Regions from separate parts of the Paenibacillus sp. FSL L8-0436 genome, predicted to be linked through region 1. Evidence: riboswitches for the same ligand, from Rfam matches in the RefSeq annotation. Region 1 holds a riboswitch; each other region holds the start of a gene.
The links. Region 1 has a riboswitch for cyclic di-GMP ahead of NSS79_RS05285 (PA14 domain-containing protein). Riboswitches for the same ligand answer to the same signal wherever they lie in the genome.
Positions count from the first base shown of each region.

Region 2: it holds a riboswitch for cyclic di-GMP, as region 1 does, so the genes downstream of both, NSS79_RS14665 (hypothetical protein) here and NSS79_RS05285 (PA14 domain-containing protein) in region 1, are expected to answer to the same signal.
Region 3: it holds a riboswitch for cyclic di-GMP, as region 1 does, so the genes downstream of both, NSS79_RS11140 (S-layer homology domain-containing protein) here and NSS79_RS05285 (PA14 domain-containing protein) in region 1, are expected to answer to the same signal.
Region 4: it holds a riboswitch for cyclic di-GMP, as region 1 does, so the genes downstream of both, NSS79_RS02555 (collagen-binding domain-containing protein) here and NSS79_RS05285 (PA14 domain-containing protein) in region 1, are expected to answer to the same signal.

Region 1 covers NZ_CP151955.1:1,145,360-1,151,578, reverse strand. The annotation lists gene NSS79_RS05295 (discoidin domain-containing protein) at 1-173, opposite strand, end outside; gene NSS79_RS05290 (glycosyl hydrolase) at 372-1,886, opposite strand; gene NSS79_RS05285 (PA14 domain-containing protein) at 2,095-4,482, opposite strand; cyclic di-GMP riboswitch class I at 4,495-4,575, opposite strand; gene NSS79_RS05280 (sugar phosphate nucleotidyltransferase) at 4,713-6,086, opposite strand.
Region 2 covers NZ_CP151955.1:3,201,421-3,207,639, reverse strand. The annotation lists gene NSS79_RS14675 (ketoacyl-ACP synthase III) at 23-1,021, opposite strand; gene NSS79_RS14670 (hypothetical protein) at 1,060-1,419, opposite strand; gene NSS79_RS14665 (hypothetical protein) at 1,559-2,614, opposite strand; cyclic di-GMP riboswitch class I at 2,665-2,756, opposite strand; gene NSS79_RS14660 (nucleotidyltransferase domain-containing protein) at 2,883-3,650, opposite strand; gene NSS79_RS14655 (sigma-70 family RNA polymerase sigma factor) at 3,772-4,353, shown strand; gene NSS79_RS14650 (DUF4179 domain-containing protein) at 4,322-5,914, shown strand; partial or broken gene NSS79_RS14645 (GNAT family protein) at 5,927-6,219, opposite strand, start outside.
Region 3 covers NZ_CP151955.1:2,457,102-2,461,603, forward strand. The annotation lists gene NSS79_RS11125 (VOC family protein) at 1-219, opposite strand, end outside; gene NSS79_RS11130 (SDR family oxidoreductase) at 266-1,045, opposite strand; gene NSS79_RS11135 (TetR/AcrR family transcriptional regulator) at 1,275-1,955, shown strand; cyclic di-GMP riboswitch class I at 2,228-2,321, shown strand; gene NSS79_RS11140 (S-layer homology domain-containing protein) at 2,373-4,502, shown strand, end outside.
Region 4 covers NZ_CP151955.1:540,148-546,366, reverse strand. The annotation lists gene NSS79_RS02565 (hypothetical protein) at 1-405, shown strand, start outside; gene NSS79_RS02560 (alpha/beta hydrolase) at 610-1,551, opposite strand; gene NSS79_RS02555 (collagen-binding domain-containing protein) at 1,838-4,027, opposite strand; cyclic di-GMP riboswitch class I at 4,114-4,203, opposite strand; gene NSS79_RS02550 (hypothetical protein) at 4,827-5,240, shown strand; gene NSS79_RS02545 (ASCH domain-containing protein) at 5,646-6,068, opposite strand.

The sequences.
Region 1 (6,219 bases):
TGGAGCTCCGCAGTCTTGGCCGAAACGGAGGCAACCTTAAATGCCTCCTTAGCGGCTGAAGAGCCGGCAGCCGCAAATTCACCGGCTGTTCCGTCGTGCTTGCCCAGTTGCCACAGCACAGTTCCGTCCGGCAATGCGGGTCCTGCATCTTTCGCTGCGGACAATTTGGACATGTCAACCTCCACCTCAGCCCTCTTCGTCCCGTCATCTCCGAAGATAGAAACAGACAATAGAAACAAGAGGGTTAAAGCTGCGAATTTTAACAGTAGATGTAGAGGTTTATTCTTGTTCTTCTTAGTTCTAGTCCTCATTCCTTGTCCTCGCTTTCTTCCGGGGTGCCTGCCTCACAATGACTTATTGCTTTCATTTCATTATTTGGAAGTCAACGCGCCTTTGGGAATAACCGCCTGCTTCTGGCTTGGGCTCTTCCACATAAGGCGAATACTGGCATCTCCACTGTTCTCGTAATATTCAACCTTGATGTCGTACGAGCTTCCCGCTTCCAGGACTATGCTTCCTTCACGGCTGACACCACTTTGCTTCTTCCAGCTGTCGATGACCAGTTTGCCGTCGATCCATACACGTACCCCGTCATCCGAGGAGGTTATGAAAGTATATTTCTCATTGTAAACCGGCTTGATTTTGCCGCTCCAGCGCACCGAGAAGGCATCCTCGCCAATTCCTGAAGACGGTGAATCTCCATGCCAGTTGAAGTCGATCTTATTGTCGTTGCGGACCAGGACGGCTTTGCCCGACAGCTCCATATTGTTGAAATATTCTCCCGTTAATCCGGTTCGCGATACCGGGGCCGGGTTATTGTTTTTACCGACCAGCGTTAATTTATAATCATCCCGCGACACGGTATAATCATCGCTCATAAAGTTCTTAATCTGTTCGAGGTTATTTTTCTCGGTCAGCATTTTCCCCCATGTCATGGTATATACCCATTTACTCTGCGTTCGGGACAATATGAGCGGGTCTGGCAGTTCTCCGCTTTCACCGATCCCGATCGGCTTGCCGTCGGCCAGCTTCAGCAGCTTCTCATAATAAGACTGTCTATAGTCATTGTTATAAATATCCGCCGCCAGAACGTCAACCTTCCCGGCACCGGGATAATATGGCTCATAGCCATCCGACCACTCATTAGGCGCATTCGGATTCCATACCCACAGGAGGTTGTCCAGCTTGTGAACATTCACCAGACGGTTATACATAATATCCCAAAGTTCGGTGAAGTTGTCCTTCTGCCCCCACCAGAACCAGTTGCCGTTCATCTCATGATAAGGGCGCCATAACACAGGCACTCCCGCATCGCGCAGGTCTCCCAAATATTCGGCTACATCATCAAGCTCAGCAATCAGGTTCTTATACTGCGGGGTGCCCGGCGTAACATAAGCATCAAAATCCTCTTGGCTCAGGCTCATATGCACATTAGCCCATTCCGGGGAGGTGCCCGGCAAATTCTGATGGAAGGTCATCGCCACAATTCCGCCGCCCTGGTGCCATTTGATCGCACTCTTCACGACATTCTGGCGCTGCTTCACGATGGTGCCCTCCGGCTGGTTGTTAATCGCTCCCAGCTCATAACCATGCAATACGGCATATTGTCCGCTTGCATGCTTCAGCTTATTGTTGAATTCATCCGGGGTCTCCAAATAGTCATGCTGCCCGGATATCATTCCCTTGCCTCCAAGATCAACCAGATAGCTGAGCAGATCGGCAGCCTCCTCGGAAGCTGAGGGATTGATGGGAGTGATGGCAGCAGCAGGTGTAACTATCGTCCGGGGAACCGGAAGACTCCTCGCTTCTGACCAGGGCAGCAGGGAAAATATTAATATAAGAGGTAAAATCGTATTAAACAGGCGGTACTTGCGGTAAGTGTTCAAATCGTAATCTCCTTTCTCCAGCGAAATGCCGCCACGGCACACAGGATGCGTTCCCTATGCAGGTTCATACATCCCGAGGCCAAATGGGGGCTATAGCTTAGTAGCCCTGCTGATAAGCAGGGCCACTAAGAGTGGACTTTAGGAATTATAATTGTAACGTCTTAACCAGCACCCGCCGGTGAATACAGAAGCTAACCAGTCGCTCTGCTTAGGAAGCGGAAGGAAGAAACAGGGCGCTAGCAGGAACAGTACCCTTCACTTGGCTTGGGCTTTCCCACATTAGACGCGCTCTGGCATCCCCTTGATTCTCGTAATACTCCACTTTAATATCATATAGCTGCCCGGCATTCAGGCTGATGCTTCCCATGCGTTCGGTTCCACTCTGTTTCATCCAGCTGTCAATCACAAGACTGTCATTGACCCAAACGCGGATGCCGTCATCTGAAGTAGTATAGATTGTGTACATTTCACTGTAGAGCGGCTTAATCTTGCCGCTCCAGCGTACGGAGAAGAAATCGATGCCGATTGCAGGATCCGGGGTGCCTAGACGCCAATTGAAATCAAGAATGGCGTCGTTACGTACAAGTGCCGGAGTGCCTGACAGCAGCATATTATTGAAATATTCTGCTTTTAGCCCATTCTCAGCAGGTGCTGCTGTCGGTGTTGATGCTGGCGTAGATACCGGTGTTGGTGCTGCTGGCGTCGGTGCTGCTGTTGGCACCGGTGTTGGCGTTGCTGCTGGCGTCGGTGCTGCTGTTGGCACCGGTGTTGGCGCAGATGTCCGTGTTGCTGTTGGCACCGGTGTTGGTGTTGCTGTCAGCGCAGGTGTCGGCGTTGCTGTTGCTGTTGGCACCGGTGTTGGTGCAAGCGTCGGTGTTGCTGTTGCTGTTGCTGTTGCTGTTGCGGCTGGTGCTGCTGTCGCCGCTAAAACCGGTTTTGCAACCAGGCTGAGTGTACTGTCCAATTCTGTCTGGCTGGCAGCAGCTGCCCCGGCATTCACAAACAATGCGCTGGCCGGAACCGTCCCTTTGACTTGGCTTTGACTTTGCCACATTAAGCGGATATTCGCATCGCCGGCATTCTCGTAATACTCGACCTTGATGTCGTACAACTGACCGCCTGTTAAAGCGATGCTTCCGGTACGCTCGGCTCCGCTCTGTTTCATCCAGCTGTCAATGACAGCTTTACCGTTAATATAAACGCGGATACCGTCATCCGAAGTGGTAAAAAACTGATAAGTCTCACTATACGTTGGCTTGATTTGACCGGTCCAGCGGACGGAGAAGGAATCTATACCGATTGAAGGATCCGGCGAACCCTGGCGCCAGTTAAAGTTAAGCAATGCATCATTGCGCACCAAGGCGGGCGTACCGGAAAGCGTCATGTTTTTGAAGTACTCTCCCTTAAGTCCGCTCACCACAGGCGCTTCCACTGAATCATTAGAGTCAGGCGTTGGCATTGCCGTCGGCTTCGGCGTTGGTGTCGCCGTTGGTGTTGCCGTTGCTGTCGGCGTTGGTGTTGCTGTCGGTGTTGGCGCAGCGGCTGGTGCACTCCAACTCTTATATTTATTCCGGGTCAGTGTATAGCTATCATTCATGAAACTCTTAATCGTAGTTGTGCTGTTTTTCTCATAGAGCATTTTTCCCCAGTTCATCATAAAAACGAAATTTTTCTGGGAGAGCTTCAGTTTGGCCGTGCTGGGCATCTCACCGTTTTCACCAATACCTATCGGTTTACCGGCAGCCAGACTAAGCAAACTGTCATAATACTTATTCATATAGTCGTTATCATATATATCTGCTGCAAGAACATCCACTTTGCTTGCGCCCGGATAGGTCAGCGCATAAGGATCAGACCAGGCATTCGGTGCATTGGGGTTCCATACCCACAACAGATTGTTTAATTGATGAACGTTCACGAAACGGTCATACATAATATTCCACAGTTCAGCAAAATTACTTTTCTTCCCCCACCAGAACCAGTCGCCGTTCATTTCATGATAAGGTCTCCAAAGTACAGGAACGCCTGCATCCCGCAAGCTTTTGAGCGACACCGCCACTTTATCCAGATCCGTGATCAGGCTGGCGTATTCTGCCGTGCCCGGCGTTACATACTTGTTAAATTCCTCTTGTTTGAGCGGCTTCTGCACATTGGACCAGAGGTAGGCAGTCCCGGGCAGATTCTGATGAAAGGTCATTACGACAATGCCGCCGTTCTTGTACCAGTTGATCGCGCTGTTCATCACATTCTTGCGCTGCGATGCAGCTGTACTCTCCGACTGGCCGCTAATTACGCCAAGCTCATATCCGTGAAGAGCAGCATATTCTCCGCTTGTTCCCTTCAACTTGTTGCTGAATTCATCCGGGCTCTCCAAATAATCGTGCTGTCCAGAGATAATCCCTTTTCCGGTAATGGAATAGAGGTTACTAAGCAGCTTGACAGCTTCGGCTGAAGCGTCCGGATTAACCGGCACTGCTGTGCTTGATGAGGCTTCTGCGGTTGAAGGCGACAGCCCAAATCCTAAAGGCACAGCGGTTAACAATACGGCAAGAGACAGCAAGGCGGACAGCAGACGAGACTTACGGTAAGTTTTCAAAATGATCTTCCTTTCGGTAGCCAGGCTGCCACTCTTGCGAAGGCCCTATGGCTTTGCGTCCCTATCTTTCGATTAGGTTTGCCTTTGTCGTTTTGGAAGGATTTATCCCTCTTACCGTAAGTATCGTCCCTATGAAGTTTTTATTTAGAGCATTAATAAAAATAAATTAATAAATGGTTCTAAATACCTGTTTTGGATCTGTAAAAATTGGTTAAATAGATTATTTAGGCCTAAGAGATAAACTGTTGCAAAGCTATATCTTCCCAATCCAAGGTGATGCGGATGTTATCCTCTTCCACCAGTTCCGAACCGGTCTGTACCTCGATAAACTCTACATCCGTCAGCGCAAGGATCGCATGTTTGGTGCCTTCCGGTATACGCACCACATCTCCTGCCTTCACATTATGCATCTTCTCATTAATCACAATGCTTGCTTCACCGCTGACAAATGTCCAGATTTCACTGCGTTTATGGTGCAGCTGGTAACTGATATTTTTACCCTCTTCGATAAAAATCCGTTTGGTCAGCACTTCATTTCCCTCATCGTATTTCACATAATCTATGACCTTATAATGGCCCCAGCGGCGTTCTTCGTACATCGGTCTTTGTTCAAAAGACTTCAGCACTTCCTTGATTCTCGGACTCTCCGCTTTATGGGTAACCAAAATCCCGTCCGGGCTGGCAGCGATAATCAGATCCTTCGCGCCGATCACCGTAATCGGAATATCCAGCTCATTAATCAGGCAAGTGCCTTCGGAATCGGCCGTCACGAACCCTTTGCCCACGTGGTTGCTGTTCATTTCTTCGGTCAGCGTGTTCCAGGTGCCCAAATCCTTCCAGAATCCGGCATAAGGCTGAACAACGATTTTCTCCTCTTTTTCCACCACTTCGTAATCAAAGCTGATGGAAGCAAGCAGTTTGTACTGCTTCTGCAGTTCCTCGTAGTTCAGCGGCAATCCTTTGCGCTGCAGAATATCAAGCAGATAACCCAGACGGAACGCGAACACGCCGCAGTTCCAGAGGGCATTCCGGCTGATCAGTTCCTCGGCCTGCTCACGGTCAGGTTTCTCCTGGAAGTGGCTTACCTGCAGATAGCCGCTTGCTCCCGCCTCAGCGCTGGTAGGAATGATATATCCGTATTTTTCTGAAGCATGCTCGGGTACTACACCCATCAGCGCCAGGTTCGCTCCGCTCTCCTGCATCGTTTGCTCAAGCTGCACAACTGTATCGAAGAAGGCGGCTTCCACATAAGGATCGACCGGCAGGATGGCCACGGTCTCGCTTGGCGAAACGCCTTCCATGGAATACAGGTAGGCTGCTGTCAGGGCAATCGCCGGAAACGTATCGCGGCGTTCCGGCTCAACGATGATGGGCACCTCGCTGCCAAGCTGGCTCTGAATCATTTCCACCTGGCTGCGGCCGGTAGCCAGATAAGCCGAACCCGACATATTAGCTTCCTCCAGCTGCCGCCATACCCGTTGCACCATGGATTCCGGTTCACCCGTCGGACTCTCAAGTACCTTCAGAAATTGCTTCGAACGTGAATCGTTAGACAATGGCCAGAGACGTTTACCTGAACCGCCTGATAGAAGTACCAGTTTCATATGGAACCCTCCTCATTATGTGTTGACGCGAAAATATCGGATTGTTATTGGTTGCTTCAAACGTGAAAAGCATAAGACTTAGCTGTTATGAGAGTCACTGCAAGGAATGTTTGGACTTTCGGCCGCTGTTGTC
Region 2 (6,219 bases), 2.1 Mb from region 1:
TTCCATTACTGTAGTGGTGATGTTAGAGTCTCCACAAGGTAGCACAACTCGTAATACCCGCGCCTACCGACCACATAAAAAACAAGTCGCCGGGTACCAGCGTCCCGTCCTTAATCGCATGGTGAAGGGTGATAAACGGACTGCTTGTGCCCGTGTAGCCATAAATATCCCCAATGTAAGGGAATTTAACGAGCTCCTCATCCAGCTTACCCGCGATATCTTTAATGACGCTCAAGTTTAACTGACTAAGGATATAGTGCTTCACATCACTTTTTGTATATCCATGTTCCTGAAGCAGCTGCTCAATATTGGATACTGCTGTCGGGAAAGCCACATTGACGTTGTACTCCGGATGAAGATAGATTTTCTTCTCTTCAAGCGACAGATGTTCTCCGTACATTTGCGTCATGCCTCCGGCAGGGAACTGCATATCCTCCGCCTTCTGCGTATTGGTGTAGTACGCCGAATCTATCAGACCGGAATCCGTATCCTCCACTCTCTCCAGCAGAACCGCACAGGCCGCATCTCCGCAAAGGCCCTTGGATGCCAGGTCCCCTTCTTTGTAGAAACGGGCAATCTGCTCCGACCCTACAATGAGTGCGTATCTCACTCTGGGCGTGGATATCATGGATCGGGCTGCTTGGTCAGCAGCGACAACCATACCTACACAGTTGGCATTGCTGTCATAGATAATGCAGGAATCTTTACCCTCCAGCGCCTGATGCACAAATGCAGCATCTGTCGGAGCGCTGAAATCATGTGTTCCTGAGGAGAATACGATCATATCCAAATCGCTTCCGCTGAGCCCACAGCTCTTCAATAACTTTTTGGATGCTTCAATAGCCATATAAAGCGTGCTCTCTTCATAGTCCGCCGCGTAATAACGATCCTTACGGCCAAAGAACTCCCAAATGCCGATAAGCTTGTCCGCTGAAGCTCCGGCCTGCAGAGCCAATTCCTCATTGCTGATCTTATAGGCAGGATGGTACACTTCGGTGCTTACTATTTTGACATTAGCCATGGTTGACCACCCTCTGCTTTAGATTTAGGATATACGATTTAGGATTTAACGATTGCCCAAGCCTCTTCCACCGTATCCACAAAATGTCCTTTAAATCCGGCGCTTGGAGCTACTCTCTGTAATTGAGATTTGGCTACTACTTTCTTCGGATTCACCAGAACCGCATGTTTAAAACTGTTATACAGCACATAGCAGCGTTCCAGAACCGGCAATATCTCCGGCTTGAAGGGCGCCATATCGTTGCAGTCAATAATCAGAGACATCTCGTGGATCGGCAAAGTCGGCATGGACACCTCGAATATTTCCACTTCTTTTACCGTTTCAGCCAATTCGGCAAATCCATGCAAGCTGATGAAGATGGTGTTGAATTCCGGGTACATTTTAGTTTCTGCGATCATTTTTTAATGACACTCCTCTTAGTTGTTTTTTTCAATTTGCGGTTGCGGGATTCATTGGAAATAGGTTCATACCCAAGATTTACCGCTTTACTACTATCGTCAAATTGCACTGTTTTTTTGATAGTTTCTGAGAATTCATTTATGGCGTTCTGACTATTGTACGAAGCACAATATAGTCATTTGCGTCGCGTGAGATCAGTGTGTCTTTATTAAAATACACAAAATTGTCCGCACTGCGGTTTCGTTCCCCAAGCAAAAAGAGTTCCCCGTTTCGGAGGTTCACTCCGCGGGCTACCAGTTTATTGTTCATCATTTCCGAGAACACCGCATAATTGTCACCTACAAGTAATAGATCATTCCGGTCGCCAATTACCCATTCACGTTTGAGCAATACTTTAACCGGGGCTCCGGCTTTACTGCGGTCCATCGTCATATAAATGAAGTAATTTTTGGTCTTCCCGGCAGCATCCACTTCTTTGGAGTCAATCATCCAGACAATATCTTTACCATTCGAAGCTACGAGGTTGAAGGATTCATTTTCTTTCAGCTTGTAAAGCTCAGTTGTTTTTGAACTTGGCAGATCATACAGATACAACGTGCCGGTGTCCCATTTGCTATAGATGAACTTGTCATCTACAAACTGGTGGACCTGATCAAAACCGAGATCATTGATGGTCTGAGTTTCCAGTGTCGTTTTGTTAGTGAAGTAAAAATCTGAGCCACTGCTGTGTACATAATATTTGTCACCCACACCCAGTAATTCCGGAGTTTTCACTTCCAGCGGAAGCTCGCTTGTTTTTTTGGTTTTCAAATTGTACTGTACCAGCTTCTTCGGATAGATATTAATTTGTTTAGTCACTTCAATTGTGGACTCATAATAATAAACACTGTCTCCCAGGAGCTGCAAGTTCGTTTTGAACGTGTTAGTAGAAGTAACTTTCTCCGTCGTCTTCTTCTTCCAGTTATGTAGGTACAGCTGATAAGCCCCTTTGCTATCCTTCTCCAGTGAAGCGATCGTGTCACCCGTGAACTTGTAGTTGTAGTCAAGCGGCATGTTATATGCAGTTTTGACATCTGTAAAAGTGTACTTCGCAGCTGCGTGGACCGGACTGGCAATCAGGGGTCCTGCAGCCAAGACCGCAGCCAGAATAAACGCTAAGCCTGGCCTTATTTTGTGGCGAATCTTCAAAAACATGTTTTTTTATTCTCCTTTTGTTGTATTTAGACAACAAAAAACCAAACTACATGAGCGTCCCCGCTGTCATGCCGCTTTCGTGAGCGGTTTAGACCGGTGGCTTTGCGTCTTCCGCCTTTCGGCGGAGTTGCCTTTGTTCATCAGCTGGCGCTTCCGAATCACAAACATATTTTGGTATTTATTATCTATCTAAATTTATAATTCGACAAGAGTAGTCATTATCCTCCTTTTTTCTCACATTCAAATATTGTTCGCTGTACCTGTTTTGTTACGATAGTGCGTAGATCCGTTTGACCATAAAATCGAAAAAACGCTGATTCCAGTTCTCTGACAGCCTTTCGGTCAATTCTGCAATTAACGCTGCAGCGAGGTCCACCAGCTTCTGGACAACTGAAGGTAATGCATCCGGTCCAAGACCATTTAACGCTCCTGTTAACTCATCCAGTTGCTGTGGACTGAGTTTGCGATGCAGTCTCTTGATGCCGAGCTGCGCTGTAAAAGGATCTATTACATGCCGCAGAACGGTCATTAGATCTGCCGCCAGATGACTGCCGAGCCGATGTGCCCAGAGCAAATCGCCGCGAAGATACGCGGTCTCAAATTCCAGAAGGCTGAAAGTGAAACCGGAAAGGAGCCTCGTAATCTCCGCATCCGACATGGGGAAGCTCTCTGCCTTGTAATTGGCAAGACATCCCTCGGGATCATGCAGGACAAGGATTTGCTCGATTTGTTTCAGACTCTCCTCAGTCACTGTATAAAGATCGAAATGCAGACCGTCTTCAAACACGCCAACAATTTGCGGCCCTACAAAGTTAGCTTCCGACCAGAATATCAGCGGTTTATAGCTCTCCATATGGGATATTCTGCGCGCTAAAAAATCCGTCAAGCCCTCGCTGTGGACCAAACAGTACAAATCAACATCCGAGTAAACATCCTGCTCTCCTCTGGCATGTGCGCCTTTCAGAAATACTGCCCTGACTGCCGGATCACCCTTTACGGCCAAGCCTATCAGACGGATTGCTTCGTCTTGTTTCATTCTCTCTTCCCCCTGCAATGTGTAGTATGATCTGAACATAATCTTTCTTTTTTTATTAAAAGTGAGAAATATTGTGGCGCTGGTGCGTCTTATATACAAATAAATCAATTGGAGGCACTGGATGAAGGCACAGGAAAACGACGAACAAATCATTGCCGAAGTGCTGCAGGGCAACCAGGAGGCCTTTGCGGTACTCGTAGACAAATACAAGTCGAGCTTGTATGGTCTGCTGCTCGGTATGGGCGCCAGTCACCAGGATGCACAGGATTTGGCCCAGGAAACTTTTATCAAAGCATACCAGAAACTCCGCGAGCATCATGGCCAATCAAGCTTTACCGCTTGGCTGTACGCCATTGCGATCAACCACTTCAGGTCACTGAAAAGGCGGAAATCCCCAGGCCTAACAAGCAGTAACTTACTGGAGGAGAAGGATCGCGGGCCAACCCCTGAAGAGCAGTATATGCGTAAGGAAGACGAGCTTGAAATGCACCGGAAATTGTCCAAGCTTCCAGAACGATACCGGATTGTACTGCTGCTTCGCTATACCAATGAATTATCCTATGAGGAAATCTCAGCGATAACGGGAATGCCTATGCACCAGGTCAAAAATTGTCTCCACCGCGCCCGCCAAAAGCTGAAGAAACAATGGTCGAAATCCAGGGAGGGTTCCAATGAAAAAATGGGCTTACACCAATCACAATGACTTGTCCGGCACTGATAACGATCTATTGACGGATTCACAATTGTATACAAGCTCTAATCTAGCTGATGATTTCACAGAGCGCGTTATGGAACAAGTTCGCAATACAGAGATACTGCCCGCCTCCGGGCAACAATTATCCGAGATATCCGGAATGCAAAAGGGCCGCACCCTAAAAAGAGGTTTAAAGTGGGGCAGCACTGTTGCTGCAGTGATAGGAATTGCTTCATTACTGTTTTTCATTGGCAGATCAGGTACGGTCTCAGAGACGCTGTCCAACCCTCCACAGAAACCGTTCCTCCTTGCCAACCAGTGGGCAGAGCTTGGTCTGCTGGACGCCAGAATACTCGGAGTGGTGCAGCAGCCTGGCATAGAGAAAACCGATAAAGGTTATACCTTTGTCCTGCAGGACGTAGTGGCTGATCCTACCCGTTTGGTGCTTAACATTAGCATTACGGATAAAACCGGACATGCTGCCAACGAAGCAATGTCCAAATTTAATACCAGCCAATTGGAAATCCATGATGAACAAGGACACAACATCGGAGAACTGAAAGAGATCATGCCCTTGGCCAGTGACATTTATGGAAACTCTGGTCAAGCCTCTCTGCTGTTGACTTACGTATTCCCTGATGAAGGCCCAGGAAGCACCGTAGTTATTCAAGGCAATATTCATGAACTGGCTTCAAACAGTGAAACAGAAAAGGTAGTCGCCGGAGACTGGAGCTTCAGCTATGAAGCGGATATGACCGCAGCGCAGGCATTAACAGTAACCACAGATTTGAAGGACCATGTCTATACTACTCCGGATGGGATGAAGCTGGAGATGGATCAAGTAATGCATACACCTGCAGGTGTCACACTGAAATTCAACACCTCGCTTACTGGAGAGGCAGCCAGCCTTATTTCTGCCAATATTAATAACGCTCTTGGGCTCATGTTCCATTTTGAGGATGAGAAAGGTGAAGAAGTTTCAAGAAGCAACCGTTACAAGTCCGGATATATTACCGACACTTCCTTCGGCTACACTGTCAGATCAACAGAACAAGCCGGCAAGCTGCACTGGACCTACTATTTCAAGAGCCTTCCATATGACAGCCGGCAAGTACGGTTCATCCTGGATGGTTACAATAGTCCCGTCAAGTCTAACGATTCAGTGACGTTTCATCCTCATGAGCTTAATGAGAAACCCGCAGTATTTAGTGCTCAAGGTGATGTGCTGAAGGTGAACAAGATAGAGATCAAGGAAATCAAGGACGAACCGGGAATATCCGGCTGGATGTCGGTCAGCGGCGAATTCACCAACAGATTTTCTAATGACAAGTGGGTCGCCCTCGATGGTCAAGGAAAAGAATACAAGGTTATTTTTAGAGGTGGTTACACTATGGATGAGAAAGTCACATTTGGTGAGACGGGCAATCATGTGAATGAAGCCTATCTTATTGCCAAAGGCATGACTGAGCTGCCCGAGGAGCTTACGCTCCGCCGGGTCATAACGGATAAAAGATTTACCGATGTGAACTGGAGCTTTGATCTGCCAAAAATCGAAATAAAAAAACCTTGAGTTGCTTCTATTCTATTGTGGATCTGGAACTTCTGATCCGATATGCCATTTGATGTAGTCATCTTTCAGGATGCTGTACACTTCAAGATCGACGATTCCTTTGCCTGACCATACACTGGCTTGTCTCAAAGTTCCTTCTTTCATGAAGCCGTTTTTCAGCAGCACCTTTTTGGAAGCCCTATTGGGAGGCATTACTTCAGCTTGAATCCTATTGATATCCGCATCATTAAACAAGTAATTTATCAATAGGAATAACGCTTCTGAAGCAATGCCTTTCCCCCAATGGGCCTGCTCCAAAAAATAGC
Region 3 (4,502 bases), 1.3 Mb from region 1:
CTCGAACCCAATGGACACACCGCATTCCGGCTTCAGAGCCGGGTCGCTTCCCTGAATAAGCTCGATCTTGGGCTGCCCCTCCGTGCCTAACATAACAATCTGTCTTCCTCTGCTCTCAAATCTGCGGTCAATCGGAAGTCCCAGAATGCTGTGATAAAAATTAAGGGATGCCTCCAGATCCCGCACCCTGAGCGTAATCCAATTCATGCTCAATATCATGTATCCTATCCCCTTTTTGTGGATTTTCTATTTTGTTCATTATACGCTATTTTGGGGCAAGCATGTTTCCAACAATCCGCAGACTCTGCTTTCGGGTAACGAATCTGGACAACTGTGCTCCGAGGTAATTTTGCGAGCCTGGAACAGTGTATATCTTCTTTTTCGCGAGTGAGCGCAGCGCAGTCTCAACTACCTGCTGTGGAGTTGCTTTCTTCCCGACTGAAGCATCCTCAGTCCCCACGACGGTGAAGAAAGCTGTATCGGTAGAACCGGGGCAAAGTGCAAAGAACTGGACTCCACGGTCACGATTCTCCCACCATAATGCGTCTGTAAAGGACAAGACAAAAGCTTTGGTTGCCCCATACACAGCCATATAGGGGAGCGGCTGAAATCCTGCGGTGGACGATACATTGATCACAGTACCAGAGCTTCTGCGCAGCATATCCGGCAAGAATAAATGAGTCATATTTACGACGGCAGCAACATTCAACATAATCTCCTCATGCTGCCGCTGACCTGAGATTTGCTCGAACCTCCCATGAGTGGCAAATCCGGCATTATTGACCAGCAGCTCAATCTCAAGCTTCAACAGCTGGCATTGCTGGAACAATTCGCTTGGTGCACTTGCTTCCGTAAGATCCATAGCTATGACTTTGACTTTGATGTTATAGCTTCTTTCGAGTTCCGCTGCCAAGTCATCGAGTTTGTTCTTAGATCTGGCTACGAGAACCAGATGGCTTCCTTGTTTAGCCAGCTGTATTGCGAATTGTTCGCCAATGCCGGAAGAGGCACCCGTGACTAGCGACCATTTTCCTTGAATATTCATAAAATAACTCCTCCTATTAAAACGATGTATTCGTTAAGAAACAGTGTTTCCTATTGAAATCATAGTAACCTGCTGGCTGGAGAAAGTCAAACCTTCTTTTTTTAAAAATTTGCAAGAAGATATGTGTATGTAGGATTGACTTTGTGGAATCGACTGTATAGAATGCGTGGTATATGATTGGAAACTGCGTTTCCCGAGAATAACAACATAACTAAAGAAGGCGATTAAGTTGAATGAACCTAACAATTTTGCTGACGCAAGCAATAGAAAGCTGACAACCTACCAGGAAGCCCGCTTACAGAACACAGCTAGTCTTCGTCAACTCGTAGTTGATGCAGCAGCCTTTATTCTTCAGGAAGAAGGGCCGGAAGCTGTCACCGTGCGAAAAGTAGCTCAGAAGATGGGTTGCTCGACCAAGATCATCTACAGTCTGTTTGCTAATAAAGAAGGTTTAGCCCAGCAATTATATCTGGAGGGCTGCAAAATACTCTCGAGCGAATTTGAGAGTGCTTCACAGTCAGAGGATCTGCAGCAGTATTTAATTAATCTGGCAGAAGTGTATTGGGAATTTGGCCAGCGCTATACCAGCTACTATAAATTGATGTTTGGGGGAGCATTTGCAGATTTCAAACCGGATGAGCAGAGCATGAAAGGCACTGTTACTGCTATGCGGCGCTTGTTATCCGTGATTGTCAGCGCTCAAGAGCAAGGCCTAATTACTGGTGATTCAAATGCGGAATTTATTGTAGGTACGATTTGGTCCTCTCTTCACGGAGTGATTCACCTGCACATAGGAGGACATTTGGGAAGTGTCGCAGCGTCGCACGCAGTGTATAAAGGAACGGTAGCTCTGCTTGCAAGCTCACTGTTTGCACCTGCAGCCGCAGCCAAGCATTTAAAGCAGGAGTAGTTAGTGAAATCCTTTATATAAGGCCTGGGTTCGAATCCTGAGAGTCTATAACACAATTAAACGGCAGAGATGCCGTTTTTTTGTTTCTAAATTTGTTATAAATCTTTACAAATGCCGAAGAACGAAGCCTATTTCCGAAAAAAAGGAAAAGGTATATAAGTAAGGGAGAACTAGAACTTATTAATTTTATAGGGATAAATTCCGATAAAGAAAGAGTCCTGTACAACTAAAGTCACACCTGCATACCCATAACGGGACAGAAAAAACCGAGTTTGAAACAAAGGCAAATCCGTACGAAAGTCGGAGACGCAAAGCCACGGGTCTACTTCATCCAAAGGAGGATGTTAAGACAGCCGGGCCGCTCAAGGCACTTGGTTTTTTGGCGTGCCTACAAATAGCGCTGGGGGAGAGAAGTAAATGAGGTTTAGAAGGAAAGGGAAGTTTTCGCGGACGGTTGTGTCCGCAGTGGCGGTGAGTATGCTTGTGGGCCTGTTTAGCGGAGGCCTTAGCATGAAGCAGGTTTTGGCTGCCGGGACCGATCCGGGTAGAACGGACTATAACGTATCCGGCAACCGGATCGTATGGCTGGAAGCAGAGGCTGACGGGGTGAAGCAGGTTCACGCGATGAATCAGGCCAGTGGTGCCAGCACTGTTCTTACATCGGGTTCATCTGCCAAGGATGCGCCTTATGTGAGCGGCAACGTTGCAGTGTGGGCCGACAAAGGAACAGAGCAGGAGTCTTCACTGAACTGGGATATTTACACTGCCGATCTTGAGACGGGTACACGAAGAAAGCTTAACAAACAGTCTGGCACATATGGCAATCCGACTACGGATGGAGTCGGTGTGGTTTGGTACGAGCGCAAAAATTACGGCAGCATGATCTATCATGATCTGGCTACGGGCGTTGAAGCCGACCTCGGCGAAGGACGTTTCCCGGTGCTGGCCGGCGGCAATGTAGTGTATAAGAATGCCCGTGACGGGGGGCTCAGTCTGCTCCATTTGAAAAGCGGGGCTACGCGTGCACTGGTTAGTCTGGGCGGAGCAAGCTATGTGGACTGGTTTGTTTTTAACGGCAGCGATGTACTGTTTAAGCAAAAAAATGGGGCTTCCGAGAGCAAATATGTGATTCTGAATATCAAGGATCTGACTGCTCTGCCTGTGGATCTCACCGAGATGAAGCCTGGAGGAACCCAGTATGCCTTCATGTCGATAGGTGAAGGGCAGGCAGTTTTTCAAGAGGAGAGGGACGGTGCTGCCACATTGCAGCAAGTGAACCTTTCTACATATGCAGTGAAATCACTGCCAGCAATAGAGCCCGGAACGAAGCTGATCGGCATTACCGGGGATAAACTGCTTTACAGCAAGAAGGATGATTACATAGAGTCGATTGACCTGAAAGAAGGATCAACCCCTCCGAGTCCGGGAGCCACTCCAAGTCCAGGGGTAACCCCAACCCCAGGAACGACTCCAGCTCCAGGGACAACCTCAAATCCAGGTGCAGTTCCAAATCCAGGCGCAGATCCGAACCCGGGTTCAGCCCCGGAAGTGAAGACCCCTGTAGTAACCGGAGCCAAGGACAGTCAGGTTATCGGAAGTGCTGGAGGTACTTTGTCTGTACTGAATGGCTGGGCACGGCTGGAGATTTCAGCAGGAACCTTCCCTGACAATACCACTGTAAGCTTGGCCCAAGCTGAGCTGGAGAAAGAAGTACTGCTCGACGCAACCGGCAAAAAACTGCTGAAGGCAGGTTCAGCGTGGCAGGTGCAAGCGAGTGCTCCGTTCCTGATGCCGGCCAAGCTGACGGTAGGGTACCCGAAGGAAGCGCCTTGGACGACAGGCCGTGAGAAGCTTGGAATCTATAGCAACGATCCGGCAAAAGGCATATGGAACTATATTGGCGGAGTGACTGCGGCGGAAGACGCCGTTGTTCAAACCGGAATTACAGCTTCCGGACTATATGCGGTAATGCTGCGCGGAGCTGAATTCACAGATATGTCAGGCCACTGGGCGCAGCAAGCTGTAGAGGTGCTAGGGGCTAGGGGGATTGTGAACGGGATGAACGGAACCGCTTATGCGCCAAAAGGGATCCTGACCCGGGCTGAATTCACCAAGCTGCTGGCAGCAACTCTTGGATTGCAGCCGCAGCGGCCGGAGACACCGGCTTTCCGTGATGTTTCAGCTGCGAACTGGTCCTACCCTTATGTGGAAGCAGCTGCAGCGGCAGGAATCGTAACGGGAGAAAGTGGACTTTTTCACGGTAATGATCCGCTGACCCGTGAACAGATGATGGTGATGCTGATGCGGGCAATAGACAGCACTATCGGCAGCCGGGCTTCTGCTGCAGAATCTGCCAAGCTTGAAGCTGAATTGGGCGGATATAAGGACAACGGCAGCGTTAGCAGTTGGGCAAGGGATTCCGTAGCTGCAGCGGTGGGCAAGAAGCTGGTGCAGGGTAACGGACAGCTTTTGAAGCCTAAAGACTCATCAACGAGAGCAGAAGCAGCGGTCGTGATGTACAAGCTGCTGGCTGAGCTGAAATTACTC
Region 4 (6,219 bases), 610 kb from region 1:
AAAATTGCTGGTTTGGATATTAAGGAAATAGTTGTTAAAAAGGGATTGGAAACCGATAAACTCCCTCAAAATACAGTTATACTAACTTACACCGACAATAAGGGTGAAAAAGAGAAAGCAGAAGCCTATGATAAAAGCATTGAGTTGCTTTATGGTCCATATGAGGGCGACAAAGTATCTACACTTTCTGTAAGCGACATTGAAGTAGAACTTGCTAATAACATGAACACAAAAACTGTAAATGGTCTCGAGCTTCTCTATACAGAAATTAATGATTCATTATTAATATATGCCCGTCATAATGGGCTCTCGTACACTTATGAAGCTCAAATAACAAATAAATACACCAAAGACAAACAGTTCGAATTATTCTCAAAAGCAATCACTTACAATGAAACTGATTAGAACATCTTTTTATCAATATGCTCCCCTCATTCTTAAAAGTATCATCTTTCTACCGTAAAGTACAAAGCGATAGAGAGATGATACTTTAATGATCATGTGAATACATTGCGCAATACATTAACAGGTACATAACTAATACACTCGATCGACTCAGGGAATAAACACCCCCGAACGTAGGCGCGTCTACTTTCCGGGGTTATTGGACTACTTCACGTACCGGTTAACAAACTCACTTACCTTGCTGACATATCCCGCCTTATCCGTATCATAAGAAAGTCCATGCCCTGCGCCATGCACTACAAACTTGTCCTTGGGGCTGCGGCATGCCTGGTACACTTTGTCCATCATGGCATAGGGTACGAACTTATCGGCATCACCATGGATGAACAGGATCGGCACCCGTGCCTTACGCACCTGCTTCAGCGCTGATGCCTCACCGAAGAAATAGCCTGCTTTCAGCCGGGTAATCAGACTGGCAATCTGCACGAAGGGAAAGCTTGGCAGATGATACATCCGCCAGAGCTGATAAGAGAGCTGTGCTTTGACCGAGCTATACCCGCAGTCGGCAACAACCGCCTTCACCTGCGGCGGAAGCTCTTCACCCGCGGTCATCATCACCGTTGCTCCGCCCATAGACACCCCATGCAGCACAATCTGCGCCTGCGGCCCATTCTCTTCAATGATGTATTCGATCCACTTTACATAATCCCGGCGTTCGGGCCAGCCAAATCCTATGTAATTGCCTGTGCTTTCACCATGTCCCCTGGCATCGGGAATCAGCACATTATAGCCCAGGTTTTCATAATAAATCTTGGCGTAGGCCCCCATATCCTTGGCTTTGCCGGAATAGCCGTGGGCAACGATTGCTGTACGTCCGGCTGCCCGCTCTGACGGCAGATAATAACCCCGCAGCTTCAGTCCATCCTCTGAGCTCATGTCGACATTCCGGAAGCTCTGCCGGGCGATCCACTCCGCCCCTTCTCCCCAGGATGCTCCGGCCACCGGCGGATCTACCTTCAGCGCGGGTGAATTCGCCAAAAACTCCTTAGGCGCCCGATGGATCGCCACTCCATAGAAAAAGAAACCCGCATAGGTCAATCCTCCGGCAATGACGATAATAATCGCCAGTATAATTACACTCCACATGAATATTCTCACCTTTCCTTCTCGTAGCTGTGGGATACTCCAGTCACAATCATGCGGGTTCCGCAATGATTTCTGCATAGTATAACATGGTAGCCTCGCCTGCGAGAAATGTACATATAACAGATGGATTAAATCTAAACGATTTGTTGTATAATAACCCTCCAAACTTAGGAAACACCCTATAAAAAGGCCGCTTCCGGGATTTCCTCTCCCGTAAGCGGCCTGAATTATGTTTAGAACATGGCGTCTGGACTGTTATTGGCCCGAGTGTGATTCAATGAAAGCCTCAGCGTTTTCGTCTGCTGGTTTTTGCCGTTCTGCTCAGCAGCAGACCTACTCCGGCAATAGCGAGACCGGTAATATAATAAGGTGCCGGGCTGGCTTCGCCCGTCTGCGGCAGACTCTCGGCTGTAACCACTGGCCCCAGCGGAATTTCTTCATCAAGAATAATCTCTTCATCCGGTACCGGAGCAGGTACTGGATCAGTCGCTGGAGTAGTCTCCGGCGTTGGCTGCACAGGCGAAGGTGTGGTCACAGGGCCCAAAGGCAGCGGATCCTCATCAATCGTAATCTCCTGATCGTCATTCGTACCAATCACCGTTGGTGTCGGCGCTGGTGTCGGGTCTACTGTTGGCGCTACACTCGTCGGCGCTGGCGTCGGGTCTACCGTTGGCGTTACACTCGTCGGTGCTGGCGTCGGGTCTACTGTTGGCGCTACACTCGTCGGTGCCGGCGTCGGGTCTACTGTTGGCGCTACGCTCGTCGGCGCTGGCGTTGGTTCTACCGTTGGCACTACACTTGTCGGCGCTGGCGTTGGTTCTACCGTTGGCACTACACTTGTCGGCGCTGGCGTTGGTTCTACCGTTGGCACTACACTTGTCGGCGCTGGTGTCGGCGTTGGTATTGGTGTTGGCGTTGGTGTTGGCACCGGTGTTAGTGTTGGTGTTGATGTCGGCGCCGGTGTTGATGTCGGCGCCGGTGTTGGTGTCGGTGTTGGCACCGGTGTTGGCGTTGGTGTTGGCACCGGTGTTGGCGTTGGTGTTGGCACCGGTGTTGGCGTTGGTGTTGGTGTTGGCACCGGTGTTGGTGTTGGTGTCGGCACCGGTGTTGGTGTTGGTGTCGGCACCGGCGTTGGTGTTGGTACCGGCGTTGGTGTTGGTACCGGCGTCGGTGTTGGTGTCGGCGCTGGTGTTGGTGTCGGCGTTGGCACCGGCGTTGGCGCTGGTGTTGGCGTCGGCGTCGGTGTTGGCGTCGCCGTTGGTGTCGGTGTCGGCGTTGCCGTTGGCGTCGGTGTCGCCGTCGGTGTTGGCGTCGCCGTCGGTGTTGGCGTCGCCGTCGGTGTTGGCGTCGCCGTCGGTGTCGGCGTTGCCGTTGGCGTCGGTGTCGCCGTCGGTGTTGGCGTCGCCGTCGGTGTTGGCGTCGCCGTCGGTGTCGGCGTTGCCGTTGGCGTCGGTGTCGCCGTCGGTGTTGGCGTCGCCGTCGGTGTTGGCGTCGCCGTCGGTGTTGGCGTCGCCGTCGGTGTCGGCGTTGCCGTTGGCGTCGGTGTCGCCGTCGGTGTTGGCGTCGCTGTTGGCGTCGCCGTCGGTGTTGGCGTCGCCGTCGGTGTTGGTGTCGGCTTCGGTGTTGGTGTCGGGCCGACTGGCGGCACCGTTCCCTCAAAGGTATGATGATGCATCTGAATATAACCGCTGAATCCTTTTGCAATAAGGGTACCATGCAGCTCAGCACGGCTGAACGCCACAAAGGCATGCGGCGCTAACATGGTGCCTTCAATGGTTGTGTTCCCATTAGCTACAGAAGAAGCTTCGTAGAAGTTGAACAGCACATTGTGAGATTTGCCGTTCCACATTTGAAAATCCGGAATGACGACCTTATTCCCGCTTACATTGATAATTACCGTGGCATTTCCTGCAATGTTGAACTGGAGACCGTTGGTAACCGCCAAATCCGCAGCAGTCAAATGAATGACATTAAAGGAATCCGGAGCGTTAATCGTCATTTTCCCTCCATCTCTGACAAAGGGCTGCGTTTGTTTCAGAGCAGCTAGTTCACTCGAACGCTGAATCAAAAATTGCTCCTCAGCTTGAAAATCAATCGGATGATCCTGCCGCGTACCTCCTTTAAGATCAGCTCCTGAACTTTTCATGCTGCCTCCATACACAGAGGTGCCATAAACTGTTCCATTTGAAAAGTCGATGTCTTTGCCGGCGATAAACACATCTCCGCCCGCAGCATCCTTGGATACTCCATATCCCTGAAGAGTAATGTTCCCTGCAGCAGCAAGCCGTCCATGGATCTGGTCATTGCTTTGCGCGAAATCTCCAAAGATAAAGGCGTTAAAATTCCCGGCGACTCCCAGCACCGGTGTTGGGGTGTACGGCATACTTGCCGCCGCCTCTACATTGATCCTCGGATGAAGCATATTGCCGATGGTTAAAATCCCCGTCAGAATCAAGGCTACTGATCTTTTCTTCAACAACGATATGTACCTCCTATGTAACTATTCTATGAATGCACAGATTAGCCCGTAACAACAAAAAGACCGCCAAGAAGGGTTAGCTTCATGGCGGCCGGACGATCGTGGCACCTTTAGAGTGCTGTAGATTCCTGACTTTGCGTCCCGCTCTTTCGAACGGTTTGCGATTATACATGAGAAGTTGGTAACAGTTGCATTCTATGTAGTCTATGACTTTTGTTACTTTCGGACTAGAATCAGTCTATCTCTTCACCCCTCCGTTTGTCAATCTATTCCTTATTTTTTTTGATAGATTCTCTGAAAAAGTCCTCAATCCCGCATCGCATAAGGGTTTAGTTGTATTCACCAATCACATGAAACAAATTTTTAATATTAAAAATTAGTATATTCGAACCACTTTTCAACTTTTGTCGAAACGGCAAAAAAACTGTCGCCAGCTCTTGGCAGCAGTTTTTAGTCATTGTCAATTTACATAAGTCAGCGGGCAACAGCCGGACTTAGAATTTGTATATTTTATAACAGCTGAACCCAGCCGATCATGGACACCCATAGTGGAACACTTAGAAACAACCCGAACAATAATCCGCGGCGGAGACTTCCCTCATAATTCATCACAATTCTCCTTTTTAATAAGCTTTATTTTTCAATATTTATTATTTCAATTTTAATATAAAATAATTCTTATAATTATTTTGTGAATTATGTCACATTGTTTCAACTGTTTAGAAATTCCATTGATTAATTTTTGAATAATCGGTTAAAATACGAATATACGTTCTTATTAGAGGTGATTGAATTTATGCATAGAGCGGAGAGTAACGATAATACACTGGTCAAATCCTATATATTGCTTCCGCTGATTTTATCAGCCTTTGAACGGGATTCAGCCATTATGTCGACACAACTGCGGACCCCCGCCCCATACATGGATGTTCTCCGTACTGCTGCGAATGCGGTTACTGCCGATCTGAGGGATGTGCGCGCCGAAATGAGGAAACGCGGAGTTAAGGTCTATGAACAGCAGCGGCTCCAGGTCGGCATCGAGGCCAAATTTATATGCCGGGGATATCATGAACGGATGCTGCTGCTGGATGACGTCATCGCTGCACAGGCTGCTATCCATATGCGCAAATACCTGGGACTCGATATCTCCGGCTACCACAGCTATGAGGAACAGTACAAAATCAAATCCGGCCCTCAAGCAAGCCTATAGACTTTGGTGCGTTGAAGAAAAAAACAGGCCTCGCCATGGGAGTCGGCAAGACCTGTAAAGTACCCGCTATAAATTACATTAAAACCTTCCAATAGCCCAATGTGCCGAAAATAACTACAAGCGCCACGGGATATAGAATCCTCCGGCTTACCTTATCCTTAAACGTAAGAAATAAACATAACATGCAAAGCCACGCAATAAGAAGACTGCCCATTTCCTATGCATACGCTCCTTCCTGAACACCTGATTGGCTCCGGCAGAGATAAGATACACAAAGCCCTATATTTAAAAAGATACCCGGGCAGCATCCCATTCATACCTGTATTCCAACGAACCGCCGGTACCGTCATAATATTTTCCGTCTATCCAAATTAGACTTGCCGATTCTGAAATTCCATAAGCGCTTCACCGCTCCCTTTGCGGAACAGGATGCTCCCAGAAGCCCAGCCGGCCCTTGGCCGGAATGTTGTCCTCCAGCGGAGTGACGCCCGTCAGTTCCCAGGCAAACCGTCCCTCCCTATAATCTCCAAAGATATATTCGCTGCCGTAGGGCCAGCCTTCTTCAGCCATACCAGCTGTAACTTCATAACAGTTTATCAGCGATCCTGTCGCTATAATCACTCCGGCAGGTAAATTGTCCGCCGTAAGACCATGACGGGCGAGCACCGATCGGAAAGGCTCCCGTAAGCATACTTCCTTATCAATCTTCAAACCGGCATGAATGGCGATTTCACCCCGGTAAGCTGTTCTCCAGGAACGGGTCTCGAATGATTTTTCACCAAGAGCAATGAGCGTCGCCCAAGGCTGCCGTATAGTCAAACATCGCATAACATCCTGCCCCCTTTCTGCAACAAAGGAAAGGCGCAGCCCACCGGGAATCCGGAAAACCGCGCCGCATATAGTTTTTTTGAGCTGCTGGTGAAGGAATTCGCCCCCGGCTTAAGCATTATGAGCGTAACCCACACCTATCTGTAAGGTT